Linked DNA regions of Ketobacter alkanivorans. The main gene of each other region encodes a partner of the protein of the gene in region 2 in a complex. Links are inferred from orthologs where the notes say so. Each region holds a gene or a part of one and is shown on either strand. Other genes may lie near its edges.

Region 1 (6,038 bases), 2.8 Mb from region 2 along the record:
TCAGCGGCGTAGGCGGGGTTTAAAATGCTCGAGGTTTTGATTATAACTGTTTGAAAATATTGGATTTAATGAAATATTTCATTAAAGAGAAACCGACACCCAGTGGTTGTTAACATACATCTCAAGCGGGCGATATTCGGTTTTATACTTCATTTTTTGGCAGTCTTTTATCCAGTATCCAAGATAAAGTGCGGGTAAACCCATTCTTTTGGTTTCTTCGATCTGCCACAAAACCGCCATTACCCCCAGGCTGCGTTTTGAGCTTTCGGTGCAGTAATAGGTGTATACCGCAGAGAGGCCATTTTCCATGATGTCGCTGACCGCTACCGCCAGCAGCTTGCCTTGGGGGTCGCGAAACTCGAAAAAACAGGTCTTGCCCCAATCGCTGAGCAAAAAGGATTCATACTGCTCCGGGGTGGGGGGGTACATGTCGCCATCACGATGTTTGGCCTCGATGTAGCGCGCATAGAGTTCGTAGTGCTCATCATTGAATTCTGCAGGCACTTGTTTAATGGAGAGGTCGCTGTTTCGATTCCAGATGCGTTTGTGCTTGCGAGACAGGTGATAGTGCTCCACTGGGATGCGCACCGGTATGCAGGCAGAACATTGACGGCAGTGAGGTCGGTACAGGTAGTTGCCGCTGCGTCTGAACCCAACTTCGGACAGTTCGCTGTAAAGGTTGTGATCAAGGTTGGCTTTCGGATCGGCAAACAGGGTGATAGCGTCATTGCGAGGCAAATAACTGCATTGATGTAATGGAGTAACAAAAAATTTTACTGCTGCGAGATCCGTCATATGCCTAATCGCAAAAGCCTTAAAAATCTTATGGTTAAGTGGCCGGTAGGCACTCATACTAGTGCATTAATACAGTATTAAACGAATTACCGGATGTTTCCAGTGTCGCTAGACACAATGTTGCCAGTTCAGTGACCATTTTGGCTGAACGGTGGTGCGCAAATCATCAATTACAGGAACATGTTGCTGCAGCATGGCTTTGAACTGGTGGCGGGGGATGTTGGTAGAACCGAGGCTAACCAGATGAGGGTTTTCAACCTGGCAGTCAATAAGCTGAAAGCCCCAGCACTTGAGTTGGTTTACGAGGTGAACGAACGCCACTTTGGAGGCGTCTGTTTGGCGACTGAACATGGATTCGCCGAAGAATATTTTGCCCAGCGCAATGCCGTAAACGCCCCCCACCAAATGATCTCCCTCCCAGGACTCCACAGAGTGGGCGTAGCCAAGCTCATGCAGGTGAATGTAGGCGTCAATCATTTCAGCAGTGATCCAGGTGCCGTCGCTGTATTGCCTGGGCTCTGAGCAGGCCTGAATAACCTCGGGAAACGCTGCATCCATGGTGACGTGATAGCGCTGTTTGCGCAGGGTTTTGTTCAAGCTGCGGGAGATGTGCAGTTGATCGGGGAACAATACCGCTCGGGGGCTGGGGGACCACCAAAGTATGGGTTGGTCGGCGTCGAACCAGGGAAATATGCCCTTTGAATAAGCATCAACAAGACGCTCAGGGGTTAAATCTCCACCGGCGGCCAGCAGACCGTTGGGATCACCCAGTGCGTGCTCGATAGGGGGGAAGTCCTGGGTATGAAAGCCCAGGACAGGGATCTTGATCACAGGCAGCGGTTAACTGTTTTCATCCAGAAACTTTTCGGCGTCCAGCGCCGCCATGCAGCCGAATCCGGCAGAGGTGATGGCTTGGCGATAAACGTGATCGGTGACGTCTCCTGCGGCAAATACGCCTTCCACGTTGGTGGCGGTGGCATTGCCTTCGATGCCGCTTTTGATCTTCAGGTAGCCGTTTTCCATATCCAACTGGCCTTCGAAAATGCCGGTGTTGGGGGTGTGGCCGATGGCGATGAATACGCCCTGCAGATCGATGTCTTTGGTCTCGCCGCTGTCGACATGCTTGATGCGCATACCGGTAACGCCCATGTCGTCGCCCAGAACTTCATCGAGGACATAGTTGAGCTCAAGAGTGACGTTGCCGTTGGCAGCGCGATCCAGCAGGCGATCCCGCAGTATTTTCTCGGAGCGGAAGGTCTCGCGGCGGTGAACCACGACCACTTCTTTGGCAATGTTGGCCAGGTACAGGGCTTCTTCTACGGCGGTATTGCCGCCGCCAATGACGGCGACTTTCTGGTTACGATAGAAAAATCCGTCGCAAGTGGCACAGGCGCTTACGCCCTTGCCCTTGAAAGCTTCTTCGGAATCGAGGCCCAAATAGCGGGCAGAGGCACCGGTGGCGATAATCAGGGCATCACAGGTGTAGGTGGCGCTGTCGCCATAGAGGGTAAACGGGCGCTTGCTGAGATCGGTTTTATTGATGTGATCAAACAGGATTTCGGTTTCGAACCGTTCTGCGTGCTGCTTCATACGCTCCATCAGCTCAGGCCCCTGCACACCATCCTGATCCCCAGGCCAGTTGTCCACTTCGGTGGTGGTTGTGAGCTGTCCACCGGGTTGGATCCCTGTGACGATGACGGGGTTGAGGTTGGCTCGCGCAGCGTAGACCGCAGCAGTGTAACCGGCGGGGCCGGAGCCCAGTATTAGAAGGCGGCAGTGTTTGGTTTCGCTCATTAAATCGATGTCCAGTTTGATGGCACAGGTGTTGCCGTGATGTATGGATTGGTTTGCACACTTATACTTAATTTACCACGTTGCAGGCAAATAGTTCCTGTAAATCAGCAGAATAGGGGCTGGCTATAATGGGGTATAGTGCTGATGTACATTTGGATGGATTCTACTATGGCTAGGCTGTTAACGATCGGTGTGCCCAAGGAAACTAAACCCATGGAGGCGCGGGTAGCGCTGGTTCCCCATGCGGTGGCTGAGTTGGTGAGTCAGGGGTTTACAGTGTGGGTGGAGCATTCTGCAGGTGAGCTCAGCGGTTATCCTGATGCCCAATATCTGGCAGCCGGGGCCCGCATAGCAAGCAGTGCCAACGAGCTGTTTGCGCAAGGCCAACTGATTGTAAAAGTGAAAGAGCCGGTGGCGGGGGATCTGGCGTTGCTGCAGGCGCACCACCTGCTGTTTTGTTTTCTGCATCTTGCCCCTAACCCTGCGCTGAGCCAAAGGCTGTGTGATATCGGGTTAACCGCGGTGGCATTCGAATCCGTGCAGCTGGGGCAGCGGTTGCCTTTGTTGGCACCCATGAGTGAAATTGCAGGTCGGGTGGCGGTGCAGGCGGGCGTTCATTATCTGCACCGATCCATGGGTGGAAAAGGGGTTCTGCTGGGCGGGGTTGCCGGGGCGGCTCCGGGCAAGGTTGTGGTCGTTGGTGCCGGGGTGGCAGGCCAGAACGCTGCCAGAGCGGCGGCTGCCACCGGCGCGCAAGTGGTGGCGTTTGATCGCAATGGCGATGCATTGCGCGCAATCGAGGCCATCGCCCCCAATATTACCGGTATGTATTCTTATCAGGAGGCCATTGCTCAGGCTATGGTGGATGCAGATTTGGTGGTGGGGGCGGTGTTGGTGCCGGGGGCCAGGGCTCCTCACGTGGTGTCTCGAGAGATGGTGCGGGCCATGCCCGATGGCGGCCTGATCGTGGATATATCCATTGATCAGGGCGGTTGTGTTGAGACCATCCGTGCCACCGATTATCGTGATCCGGTGTATACCGAGGAGGGTGTGTTGCATATGGGGGTGACCAATATGCCGGGCGCTGTGCCACGTACCGCTTCTGAAGCGCTCTCTGGTGCTATTTTATCCTACGTTCAGCGTTTGGGGATCGGGCAACTGCGGGAATATCCTCCATTAAGTGATGGAATCAACGTTTCAGTAGGTAAGATTGTCCTGCCAGCTCTGTTAGAATAGTCCCTTGAAAGTGGATATTGACGCTTACACTAATTTCTTAAGGTCAATTGTGAGAAGTTTGTGCAAATGGCTGATTTTTCGCTAAAATAAAGCTAATTTATTATCCTGAATAGGGTCATCTTTTGAAAAAAGAACAAGCCCAGAGACAAGTGGAACCCGCTCCCTGGATCGTGTTGTTAGTGCGTGGCGTGCGTGAAGGAGCAATGATCGTGCTCTTTTTCATGTCCCTCTACCTGATGATCGCGCTGGCATCCTTTGATGTTCATGATCCCGGCTGGAGCAGCCTGGGCAGTGGTCGCAGCATTCACAACCTGGGCGGCCGCGCTGGAGCTTGGTGTTCTGATGTCTTGATGTCGCTGTTTGGATACCTCGCGTATTTGTTCCCGCTGTTGATTGCCTACCGGGCCTGGCTGGTATTTCGGGATATAGACAAGCAGTGGAGCTGGCTGATGGCAGGCCTGCGCTTCCTGGGCTTTGCCATGACCATGGTGGCGGCGTCGGGTTTGGCTTATATCCATTTCGATGTGGCTCCTGGGTCCTTGCCGGACATCGATTCCGCCGGACGCAACGCTGCTGGCGGCATTCTGGGGATTGAAGTTGGCAGCGCTGCCTTGCATGCCTTAAATACACTGGGCTCGACGTTGGTCTTGCTGGCGTTGTTTTTGATCGGTCTTACCATGTTTGCCGATGTGTCCTGGATTGGTGTGATTGATGGAACCGGTAAAATTTCCATCAGCATTTATGAATGGTTGAGCACGTTAAAAGAGAAATGGCAGGCACGCCGCGACGCTCGCGAAGAATCGAACGCTAAAAAAGCGCAGGAGAAAGCCGCAAAACTGGCGATTAAGCAACGTCAGGAGGCGCTGAAGAAAGACAAAGCCAAACAGGAGGTGCGTAAACCCCCTGTCATCGAGCTGCCCAAGCCTAAACCAGAACCCAGTATGCGCGCAGAAAAAGAGCGTCAGAAGAGCCTGTTCGATAACCCCGTTACCGGTGATCTTCCCGCCATAGCGTTACTTGATGCGCCCGATAAGCAAGGCAAGAAAGGGTTTTCCGCTGAGACGTTGGAAAGCATGTCGCGACTGCTGGAGATCAAGCTGCGGGACTTTAATGTAGAGGCCGAGGTGGAGAACGTTATGCCCGGCCCGGTTGTCACCCGTTTCGAGATTCAGCCCGCGCCTGGCGTGAAGGTTAGCCGCATTACCAACCTGGCGAAGGATCTGGCCCGTTCCCTGGCGGTCATCAGCGTGCGGGTGGTGGAAGTTATCCCCGGTAAAACCGTGGTAGGCATTGAAATTCCCAACGAAGATCGAGAGATCATTCGGCTCAGTGAAGTGGTGGCGTCTCAGGAGTATGAGCGGGTCAGCTCACCTTTGGTGCTCGCGTTGGGTAAGGATATTTCCGGCGAACCTGTGGTGGCGGATCTGCAGAAAATGCCGCACCTTCTGGTTGCAGGTACCACCGGTTCTGGTAAGTCGGTCGGGTTGAATGCCATGCTGATCAGTATGCTGTTCAAGGCCACACCGGATGATCTGCGACTGATTATGATCGATCCCAAGATGTTGGAATTGTCGGTGTATGACAACATTCCACATCTGCTGACGCCGGTTGTCACCGACATGAAGGAAGCCTCCAATGCGTTGCGTTGGTGTGTGGCTGAAATGGAGCGCCGGTATCGGTTGATGGCAGCCATGGGTGTGCGCAACCTGGCAGGTTTCAACAAGAAAGTGAGGGATGCCATCAAAGCCGGTGAGCCCATCAAAGATCCTTTGTTCAAGCCGGATCTGGATTGTCAGGAGCCAGAGGAGTTGCAGGCGCTGCCGTTTATTGTGGTGGTGGTGGATGAATTTGCCGACATGATGATGATTGTCGGCAAGAAGGTCGAAGAACAGATAGCTCGTATTGCACAGAAAGCGCGGGCTGCCGGTATACACCTGATTCTGGCTACTCAGCGTCCATCGGTGGACGTTATTACCGGTTTGATTAAGGCCAACGTGCCAACGCGAATGGCGTTCCAGGTGTCGTCCAAGGTTGACTCCAGAACCATTCTGGATCAAGGGGGAGCGGAGCAGCTGTTAGGTCATGGTGACATGCTCTATCTGCCACCGGGAACAGGCTTGCCGGTGCGAGTACACGGTGCATTTGTTGCCGACGAAGAAGTGCACCGCGTGTGTGACGACTGGCGCCGCAGAGGGGAGCCCGACTATCTCGAT
Region 2 (9,087 bases):
GTACGTCACCGTGCGCCATAGTCAGGGCGAGACCTTGCTGGATGAAACCCTGAAGGATCTGGAAACCGAATTTGGCGAGCGCTTTTTTCGCATCCATCGCAATGCACTGGTGGCGCTGGACTACGTTGAGGGAATGGAGCATAAGGGCAGCCAATATCAGCTTAGAATACAGGGTATAGCCGAGCGTTTGACCGTCAGTCGGCGCCATGCCTCGGCGGTGAAGAAGCTGCTTCAAAGGCTCTGATGTGATAGGGTTGCTGCCATAGATATTGAGGCAGAACCCTATGACAGACAACGTATTACGTATCGCCACCCGACAAAGCCCCCTGGCCCTGTGGCAGGCCGAATATGTTAAATCCAAACTGGAGCAGGCCCACCCCGGCCTTCGGGTTGAGCTGTTGGGTATGAAAACCCGCGGTGATGTGATTCTCGACACGCCGCTGGCCAAAGTGGGGGGCAAAGGCCTGTTTGTTAAAGAGCTGGAAGTCGCCATGCTGGAGCAGCGTGCCGACATCGCCGTGCACTCCATGAAAGATGTTCCGGTGGAGTTTCCACCAGGACTTGGTCTGGTGGTGATCTGTGAGCGGGAAGATCCCCGCGATGCTTTTGTTTCCAATCATTATGAATCCATAGACGACTTGCCTCAGGGGGCGGTGCTGGGCACCTGCAGCCTGCGCCGTCAGGCCCAGGTGCGTGAGCGGCGTCCGGACCTTAAAATTGTCGACTTGCGGGGTAATGTTAATTCTCGCCTGGCCAAGCTGGATGATGGCCAGTTTGATGCCATTATTCTGGCTGCGGCCGGTTTGAAGCGTCTGGGTTTTGATGAGCGCATTCGTCGCGCCATGCCTGCCGAGGAAAGCCTGCCAGCGGTGGGGCAAGGCGCGGTAGGTATTGAATGTCGTCTGGATGATGCCCATACCATTGAATTGCTGCAGTGTTTGAAGCACGCAGACACCACCACGCGGGTGGCGGCGGAACGGGCCATGAATAATCGTCTGGAGGGTGGTTGTCAGGTGCCTATTGCCGGTTATTCTGTGCTCGAAGGCGATCAAATATGGCTGCGCGGGCTGGTGGGCGAACCGGATGGGTCCAAAATTGTACGTCATGAGGTCCGTGGCCCTCGCGATCAGGCAGAGGCTCTGGGCCACGAGCTGGCGGACGAGCTGCTGCGGCAGGGGGCCCGCCTGATTCTGGATCGGTTGTATCAGTCCGAACCATGAGCGAGTCGTTAACGGCAAGTCTCGACGGCGTTACCGTGGTGGTAACCCGGCCTCTGGATCAGGCTGCTGCCCTCCGGGAGCCCTTGTTGCAGGCTGGGGCCGAAGTCATCAGTTTGCCGACGCTGCAGATCGAGCCGATTGAGATCGGCCCGTTGCAGCGCAATCTGATACTGGATCTGGATCGATACGCCTTTGTCATCTGTGTTTCCTCCAACGCTGCGCGGCTGGGGTTGGATGCACTGTCGGATTACTGGCCTCAGTGGCCGGTGCAGCAGCAATGGTTGGCGGTCGGGCCTGCCAGTGGTGAGGCCATGTCAGGGTGGGGACTGAATCTGAAAACCGCCCAGCAGGGAGCCACCAGCGAGACTCTGCTGGATTGGCCAGAGTTGCAGGATCTTACCGGGCAGCGGATTTTGATCCTGCGGGGTGAAGGGGGCAGGGAAACACTGGCAGATACCTTGCGCCAGCGGGGTGCGCACGTGGATTATCTTGAGTTGTATCGGCGGGTTAAGCCCACGGTGGATACAGCTCCCTTGTTGCAGGCCCTGAGGGGCGAAAGGGTGATTCTCACCGTGACAAGCGGTGATGGATTACGTAATCTCATGAGCATGGTGGAGGGGGATGTGGCCAGTCTGCAACGCTGTCCACTGGTGGTTGTGAGCGGACGCCTGGCGCAATTTGCCCGGGAACAGGGTTTCCTGCGTGTATGGCAGGCAGACAGCCCCGCCGCCTCTGATATGATTGCAACCATTAAGGCCATTCAACACCGGGATTGATAAGGCAAACAGGAACTCCATGACCGAACAGAACCAGGGCGACAACCATAACGCAGTACCGTCCACCGACGTGGTCGCTTCCACTGCTCCCCAGTCCGTTCAGGACAAAATCAAGCGCTCTGAACAGCCGTCCAAGGCCAGCTCGGTGCCGGCACGTTTGGGTTGGCTGGCAAAAACAGTGCTTGCCCTCAGCCTGCTGCTGGCTGTGGCGGCGGCCGGGCTTGTGGGTTACCAGTTCTATCAGTCTCAGCAGGATAAGTTGGTGTTGCTGTCTGAGCGCGAGGCGGTATCCCGTGCTATGCAGTCCCGCGAAACCCGCCTGGATAAACTGCAAGGTGAGGTGGTACAGCTGACCCAGCAACTCAAGCAGGAGCGGGATGCGATCAAAAGCGCCAATCAAAGCCGTGAATCGTTGCAGTCACGCATTTCGGTGCTGGAAAAAGACATAGCCGCCATCAGCGGCGCTCACCGAATTGACTGGATGTTGAGAGAGGTGGAACACTTTTTATCCGTGGCGGAGCAGCGCCTGACATTGCTGGGCGACGCGCGTGGTGCGCTGGCACTGATGTCGGAAGCGGACGATATTGTTCGTGCCATGCAAGAGCCCAAGGCACGCACGCTGCGGGAAGCCATGGTCAAAGATATTCACAAACTGAAACTGGCCTCGGAAACCAGCGTCGATGTGGAAGGGATATTTCTGCGCCTGAGTGCACTCAGTGACCGTGTGGTGAAGCTGGGTATCCCCAGTTTTGAGCTGAAGCAGGAGCCCATGACGGCGCAAGCCGGAGACGTGCTGCCCGAAGACGGTCTGCCGTTGTTCTGGTATCGCTTTAAAAAGTTTCTGGCCTCGCTCTACGACTATCAGAAACATCCCAAGGGGCGTCCTATCACCCTTACAGAAGATCGTGAATTCCTGGCCCGTAATGTCATTATGCTGTTGCAGCAGGCTCAGTTGGCGTTGTTGCGGGGGGATAACCAGGCTTATCGGGTCAGTCTTACCGGTGCGCGTGAGCGAGTGGAAATGTACATTCACCAACAAAGCGGTGAAACCCAGTTCTTTGTCGCTGAAATCAGCGAATTGCTCGCTGTACAGCTACGCCCACCCATGCCTACCCTCGAGGAATCATCCCGCGCCGTGCGGGTATTTCGTGACTATTGGAACAAAGAAAAGCTCATACGTGAGCAGCAAATCCTGAAGTTGCAGAACGAGACTGGTCAGCAGGAGTTCGCTCGGTGAGGTCGCTACTCAATCTGATTCGCATCAAGGGCTCAACCATCATGTTTCTGGTGATGGGCAGTTTTGTGGGCGCACTGTTCTTCAAGGCAGTGGCAAAAGATCCGGGCTATATTCTGCTGGCCCATGGTAAGCACACCTTTGAAACCAGTTTGCTGGTGGGGATTTTGGTGGTGGTGGTGTTTGCCGTTCTGTTGTACTGGCTGGTGGTCATTGTGCGGCGCTTGACCAGTCTGAGCCTGTTCCGCAGTAGCAGCAATAAGCTCACCACCGATGGCTTGATTGCCCTGGCCCAAGGTGACTGGGCCAATGCTGAAAAGCGCTTGGCGAAAGCCGCCCGAGGCAACGATGTCCCCTTGATTAACTACCTTACAGCGGCTCAGGCCGCCCATGAGCAGGGCAAGGATGACGCACGGGATCAGTATTTGCGATTGGCCCACGAATCCACCAAGGGGGCCGATGCGGCGGTCAGCCTCACCAAGGCCCGCCTGCAGTATCAAAGTGGGCACTGGGAGGAGTGCCTGGCAACGTTGATGAAGCTGTCGCGGGATGCCAAATCCCCCAGTTATCCTTATGTGATCAAAATGCTGTCCAAGGTGTATGTGGAGCTGGAAGACTGGGAAAGCTTGCGGGAACTATTGCCCGCCATGAAGAAACAGAAGGTGGTCAGCGAAGATGAATTCAGTCGTTTGGCACGGCTATGCTACGAAGGCAAGTTGAAAAGGGCGGTGCGCGGCGAATCGAATCAGGATAAACGCAAAAACCTGAAAGATGCCTGGCACCAGATTCCCAAGAAATTTCACACTGAGCCATCCCTGGTAAGAATATACGCAGAGGGCCTGATTGCAGCCGACGCCGGAGCAGACGCGGAACGGGTGATCACTGACCTGCTGCGCAAAAACTGGGATGATGGGCTGGTGCAGGTCTATGGGCAGGTCATGGGCGGCGATGTGGAAAAACAGATGCTGTGGTGCGAAAACTGGCTCAAGGAGCGTCCTAATAATCCAATGTTGCTGCTGACCATGGGGCGGCTCAGTCTGCAGCTCAAGAGCTGGGATAAAGCCCGCAGCTATTTTGAAGCCAGCCTGCGATCTCGTAAAAGCGCTCAGGCTTACGGTGAGCTAGGCCGATTACTGAGTCACATGGGGGAGCCCCAAGCCAGTAATGAGCACTTCCAGTCCGGGCTGGCGATGATTGCCGAACGCCTGCCAGACCTGCCGATGCCGGATTCCCCCGAGCCGTGATGATTTTTCGGCGCGCAATCTGAAATCTAATGTGGTGCCGGTGGTGTTAAATCCTGAAGCAGCCAACCGGCTATTGCAGAGTGTTGCCCGCCGTATCCTGCACCGTAACATTCACCGGAATACCCTGACGAATACTTTGGGTCACCACACAAAAATCCTCAAACTGCTCCAGTGCTGATGGCAGATGGGACAGGCTGTCTGGGTTTGCCACCTGCATGACGACGTCCAGTTTGCCGATCCGCCAACGGCCGTCAATGCGCTCCAGTTGGCCGGTTACGGTGGCCTGTATGTTGCCAGGCTGATCCTTCTTTTTGCGTAGCGCGAACAGCAAGCTGGCGCACAGGCAATTGCCAACGGCAGCGGCAACCATGCGAGCGGGGTTGGGGCCTTCCCCTTTGCCCAGAGGCGGGGGCTCATCCGTCAGCACATCACCAAATTCACCAAAATCGATCTTGAACAGGTAGTCTTCCATCAATTCCAATCGAATGCTGAACTGGTTGTGATCACTCATGACAAATTCCTTGCCGTTTTAACGCGGGGCGTAATCGAACACGTCCGAAATCATCTGTTCTGGTTGCATGCCTGCTGCTACAAAATCATCAAAAGTCGCATACACCATGGGCGGTGAGCCGCCACAGATAATAGACCAGTCGCTGAAATTACCTTGCAGATCATCCAGCACCGCTTTGTGAACTAAGCCACTCCGCCCTGGCCATTCCGGGTGGTCTGACACCACAGGGATGTAGGTGATATTGCTGTGTAATTGTGACATGGCGAGCATTGCGTCGTGCTGATACAAGTCATTAGCAGAGCGGGCCCCCCAGTATACGGTTATCGGGCGTGGGTCGTTGGCGGCGGTCAGCCCTTCCAGCATGGCCTTGATTTGGGAGTAACCGGTACTGGCAGCGATCATCATCAGTTTTTTTGCATGCTGCATTTTGAGCAGGGTTGTTTCCCCATGGGGCAGGCTTAGTTTGAGTATTTCGCCGGTCTTCAGGCGACGTTCCAGCAGTGGGTAGCTGTCACTGTCGTTGGTGGCGCGGATATGCAGTTCCAGGGTGCGATCGTTGCGCGGGGCACTGGCAATGGAGAAGGCTGCGCTATTCTCTGAATCCAAAACCACCTGCAGGTATTGGCCTGGATAGAAGTCCACTCTTTTGCCTGCCGGCAGTCTCAGTGTCACCACCTTGACGTCCTTGCTGGCTTGGTGGATGTCCGTAATTTGGGCGCTGACTTGGTGGGTGGGTAATTGTCCCGGTGCTAACACGCGCTCTATCTCCAGTTGCAAATCGGTAAGGGGAAGCAGCAAACAACAGAATACAGGTTCAATCGGGCCGTCGGAAGCGTCCACAATGTTGTTCAGGTGTTTCAGTCTGGCCTTGCCTGTTACTAGTCTGGCCGCACACAGTTGGCAGGTACCGGCATCACAGGCACGAGGTACGCGTAAGCCCTGGCGGGTAGCCGCATCCAATACTGTTTCGGATTCATCGACCAGACAGCGAAGCTGACTGGGTAGAAAGGTGATCTGGTGTGCCAAGTCTGATGTGCCATTGACACATGGCCGGTGGTTTTAAGCACCGGCCATGTTGAATACGCTATTTGCGCTTCATGGAGTCGAAGAACTCTTCGTTGGTTTTGGTATCGCGCATCTTGTCGATGAGAAATTCCATGGCAGCGATTTCGTCCATTGGGTGAAGAATTTTGCGCAGAATCCACATCTTCTTCAATTCGTCTTCGGTGGTCAGCAGATCTTCGCGACGGGTGCCGGAGCGATTGATGTTGATGGCGGGGAATACCCGTTTCTCAGCAATGCGACGATCCAGATGCAGCTCCTGGTTACCGGTACCTTTGAATTCTTCGAAGATTACCTCATCCATTTTGGAGCCGGTATCCACCAGCGCAGTGGCCAGAATGGTCAGGCTTCCGCCTTCCTCGATGTTACGGGCGGCACCGAAGAAACGCTTGGGGCGCTCCAGGGCGTGGGCATCCACACCACCGGTCAATACTTTACCCGATGAAGGAATCACCGTGTTGTAGGCACGGGCCAGACGCGTGATGGAGTCCAGCAGGATAATGACGTCTTTTTTGTGCTCAACCAGTCGTTTGGCCTTTTCCAATACCATTTCGGCCACTTGAACATGACGTGAAGGCGGCTCATCGAAGGTGCTGGCAACCACTTCGCCACGCACAGTGCGGCGCATCTCGGTTACTTCTTCAGGGCGCTCGTCGATCAGCAGGACAATCAGATGACAATCAGGGCTGTTGCGTGTGATGGACTGGGCAATATTCTGCAGCATCAGCGTCTTACCGGCCTTGGGGGGCGATACGATCAAGCCGCGTTGGCCTTTACCGATGGGAGCCACCAGATCAATGGTCCGGGCGGTGATGTCCTCGGTACTGCCGTTGCCTGTTTCCATAATCAGACGTTCCTGTGGGAACAGTGGCGTCAGGTTTTCGAACAGGATTTTGTTTTTGGCATTTTCCGGGCGATCAAGATTGATCTCGTTGACCTTCAGCAGCGCAAAATACCGCTCTCCCTCTTTGGGCGGACGAATTTTGCCGGAAATGGTGTCGCCAGTGCGCAGATTGAAACGGCGTATTTGGCTTGGAGATACATAGATGTCATCAGGGCCGGCCAGGTAAGAACCCTCGGCGGAGCGGAGGAAGCCAAAACCATCTTGGAGTATTTCCAGTACACCGTCGCCGAAGATGTCTTCGCCGCTTTTGGCGTGCTTTTTGAGAATGCTGAAGATTACGTCCTGTTTTCGAGTACGAGCCATGTTTTCCAGGCCCATTTCGGTAGCGACGTTAACAAGTTCAGCAATTGGTTTTGTTTTAAGTTCGGTGAGATTCATTTCCGTGGAGGTCATATTTGATTGATTATTTAAAGGTAAGGAGAGCCAAGACCCGGCGGATACAGGGCGAGTCGGGCGCTATTATAGAGACTCATGCGTTTTGAATTAGGAATTGCTGCTCCAAAAAACAGGAGCAATAAAGTCAATCTAGCACTCGCTTGCCAAGGCGTCCAGCATGTCGACATCAAACACGTTAATTGATGAGCGATTCTTCACAGCGTTTGTTTATGGGTTGAAAGAGGTGAGGAATCGACGAGATGCTTGGAATTGCTCTCCGCGTTGCGCTTTCAGCTTGTTAATAAGAAGTTGAAGACACAAACACGACAAATGGAACCCCGACCCGTGAAGATCGGGGCAGGGGGTATTATATATTACTGTCTAGGAACGCTGTCAATTGCGATTTCGATAAAGCACCCACTTTAGTGGCTTCTACGTTGCCATTTTTGAACAGCATCAGGGTGGGAATGCCACGGATACCATACTTTGGCGGGGTATCGGGGTTGTCATCAATATTTAATTTGGCAATTTTGAGCTTGCCATCATATTCACCGGAGATCTCGTCCAATATGGGGGCGATCATTTTGCAGGGGCCGCACCACTCTGCCCAGTAATCCACTAGCACCGGGCTGTCGGATTGAAGTACCTCAGCGTCAAAAGTGCCGTCAGTTACATTTACGATGTTGCTCATTGGTCTCTCCAGTTTTGCCATGGCTGTCGTCGTTGCGATCAGCTATGGACCCTATAGTAATGCTTTAATCGCCTGATTGTACGTTTCGTGATGGGGAGTTTCAATCGCGGTTGTAAGGCAATTCACGCTGTCGTCATCACATTATGGTGTTATTATCTTGAGATGTAGCTTACGACATCATTACAACTTTTGCAGCTTCACCTTGGCTGCACTGAGAGTGGATGCCCCGCCTTGACCCAGAATTCCAATCCGATTGATTCCGAAACCCCACAGATGGCCGCCATTGATATGGGCTCCAACAGCTTTCACATGGTCATTGCCCGCACCGAATGCGGTGAAGTGCGCCCCATTCAGAAGATCGCTGAGAAAGTCATGTTGGCCACCGGTCTGCAGGATGATAACACGCTGGATCAGGAGGCTTTGGAACGAGGCCTGGACTGTCTGCGTCGATTTGCCCAGTGCCTGCAGGATATTAACCCCAAAATGGTGCGCTGTGTGGGTACCAATACACTGCGTAAGGCCAGCAACGGTAACGAGTTTCTGCGCCAGGCTCGCAAGGTGCTGAATTGTCCGGTGGAGGTGGTGAACGGTCGCGAAGAGGCCCGTCTCATCTATTTGGGTGTCTCGCATTCTCTGGCCCACGATGACGGCCATCGCCTGGTGTTCGATATTGGTGGTGGTTCCACTGAATTTATTATTGGCAAAGGGTTTGATCCTGTTCTGACAGAAAGCTTGCATATGGGGTGTGTGTCCTATCGGGAGCGCTATTTTGCAGATGGTAAAATTACGGAGCAGGGTTTTCGCAAAGCGGTGATTCGGGCGCGGTTGGAGTTAACCTCCCTGGAGCGAAGCTATCGTGATTTGGGCTGGAATTCTGTGGTGGGTGCATCTGGCACCGTGAAGGCTATCAAGAACGCCATGATTGAGAATGACTGGTATCAGGATGGCATTGATCTGGATGGTTTGTATAAGTTACGGGATAAGGTGCTCAGTTACGCTACCTTGGAGGACATTGATATCGCAGGGATCAAGGCAGATCGGCGTTCGGTGTTGCCCAGTGGCCTGGCTAT

Evidence for each region.
Region 1: the proteins of trxA (region 2) and trxB are in contact, whole or in part, in a crystal structure (PDB 1F6M), measured with the Escherichia coli proteins. The link is inferred for Ketobacter alkanivorans from one-to-one orthologs.

What each region holds. Positions count from the first base shown.
Region 1 is NZ_CP022684.1:4,907,766-4,913,803, forward strand. What follows is about bases 613-3,515. They hold trxB (thioredoxin-disulfide reductase), read right to left. Parts: upstream 2,590-3,515; coding sequence 1,636-2,589; downstream 613-1,635. Other genes in these bases: Kalk_RS21120 (arginyltransferase), read right to left, coding at 613-795; aat (leucyl/phenylalanyl-tRNA--protein transferase), read right to left, coding at 904-1,617; Kalk_RS21135 (alanine dehydrogenase), read left to right, coding at 2,758-3,515. Also shown: more of Kalk_RS21120, read right to left, coding at 82-612; more of Kalk_RS21135, read left to right, coding at 3,516-3,825; Kalk_RS21140 (DNA translocase FtsK), read left to right, coding at 4,029-6,038.
Region 2 is NZ_CP022684.1:2,108,349-2,117,435, reverse strand. The notes cover bases 6,356-9,087. They hold trxA (thioredoxin TrxA), read right to left. Parts: upstream 8,018-9,087; coding sequence 7,694-8,017; downstream 6,356-7,693. Other genes in these bases: ppx (exopolyphosphatase), read left to right, coding at 8,249-9,087; rho (transcription termination factor Rho), read right to left, coding at 6,356-7,329. Outside these bases: Kalk_RS09155 (LytR/AlgR family response regulator transcription factor), read left to right, coding at 1-244; hemC (hydroxymethylbilane synthase), read left to right, coding at 285-1,220; Kalk_RS09145 (uroporphyrinogen-III synthase), read left to right, coding at 1,217-1,996; Kalk_RS09140 (uroporphyrinogen-III C-methyltransferase), read left to right, coding at 2,016-3,233; Kalk_RS09135 (heme biosynthesis protein HemY), read left to right, coding at 3,230-4,474; Kalk_RS09130 (OsmC family protein), read right to left, coding at 4,545-4,985; Kalk_RS09125 (2Fe-2S iron-sulfur cluster-binding protein), read right to left, coding at 5,004-6,011; more of rho, read right to left, coding at 6,070-6,355. UniProt on the Escherichia coli protein: Participates in various redox reactions through the reversible oxidation of its active center dithiol to a disulfide and catalyzes dithiol-disulfide exchange reactions.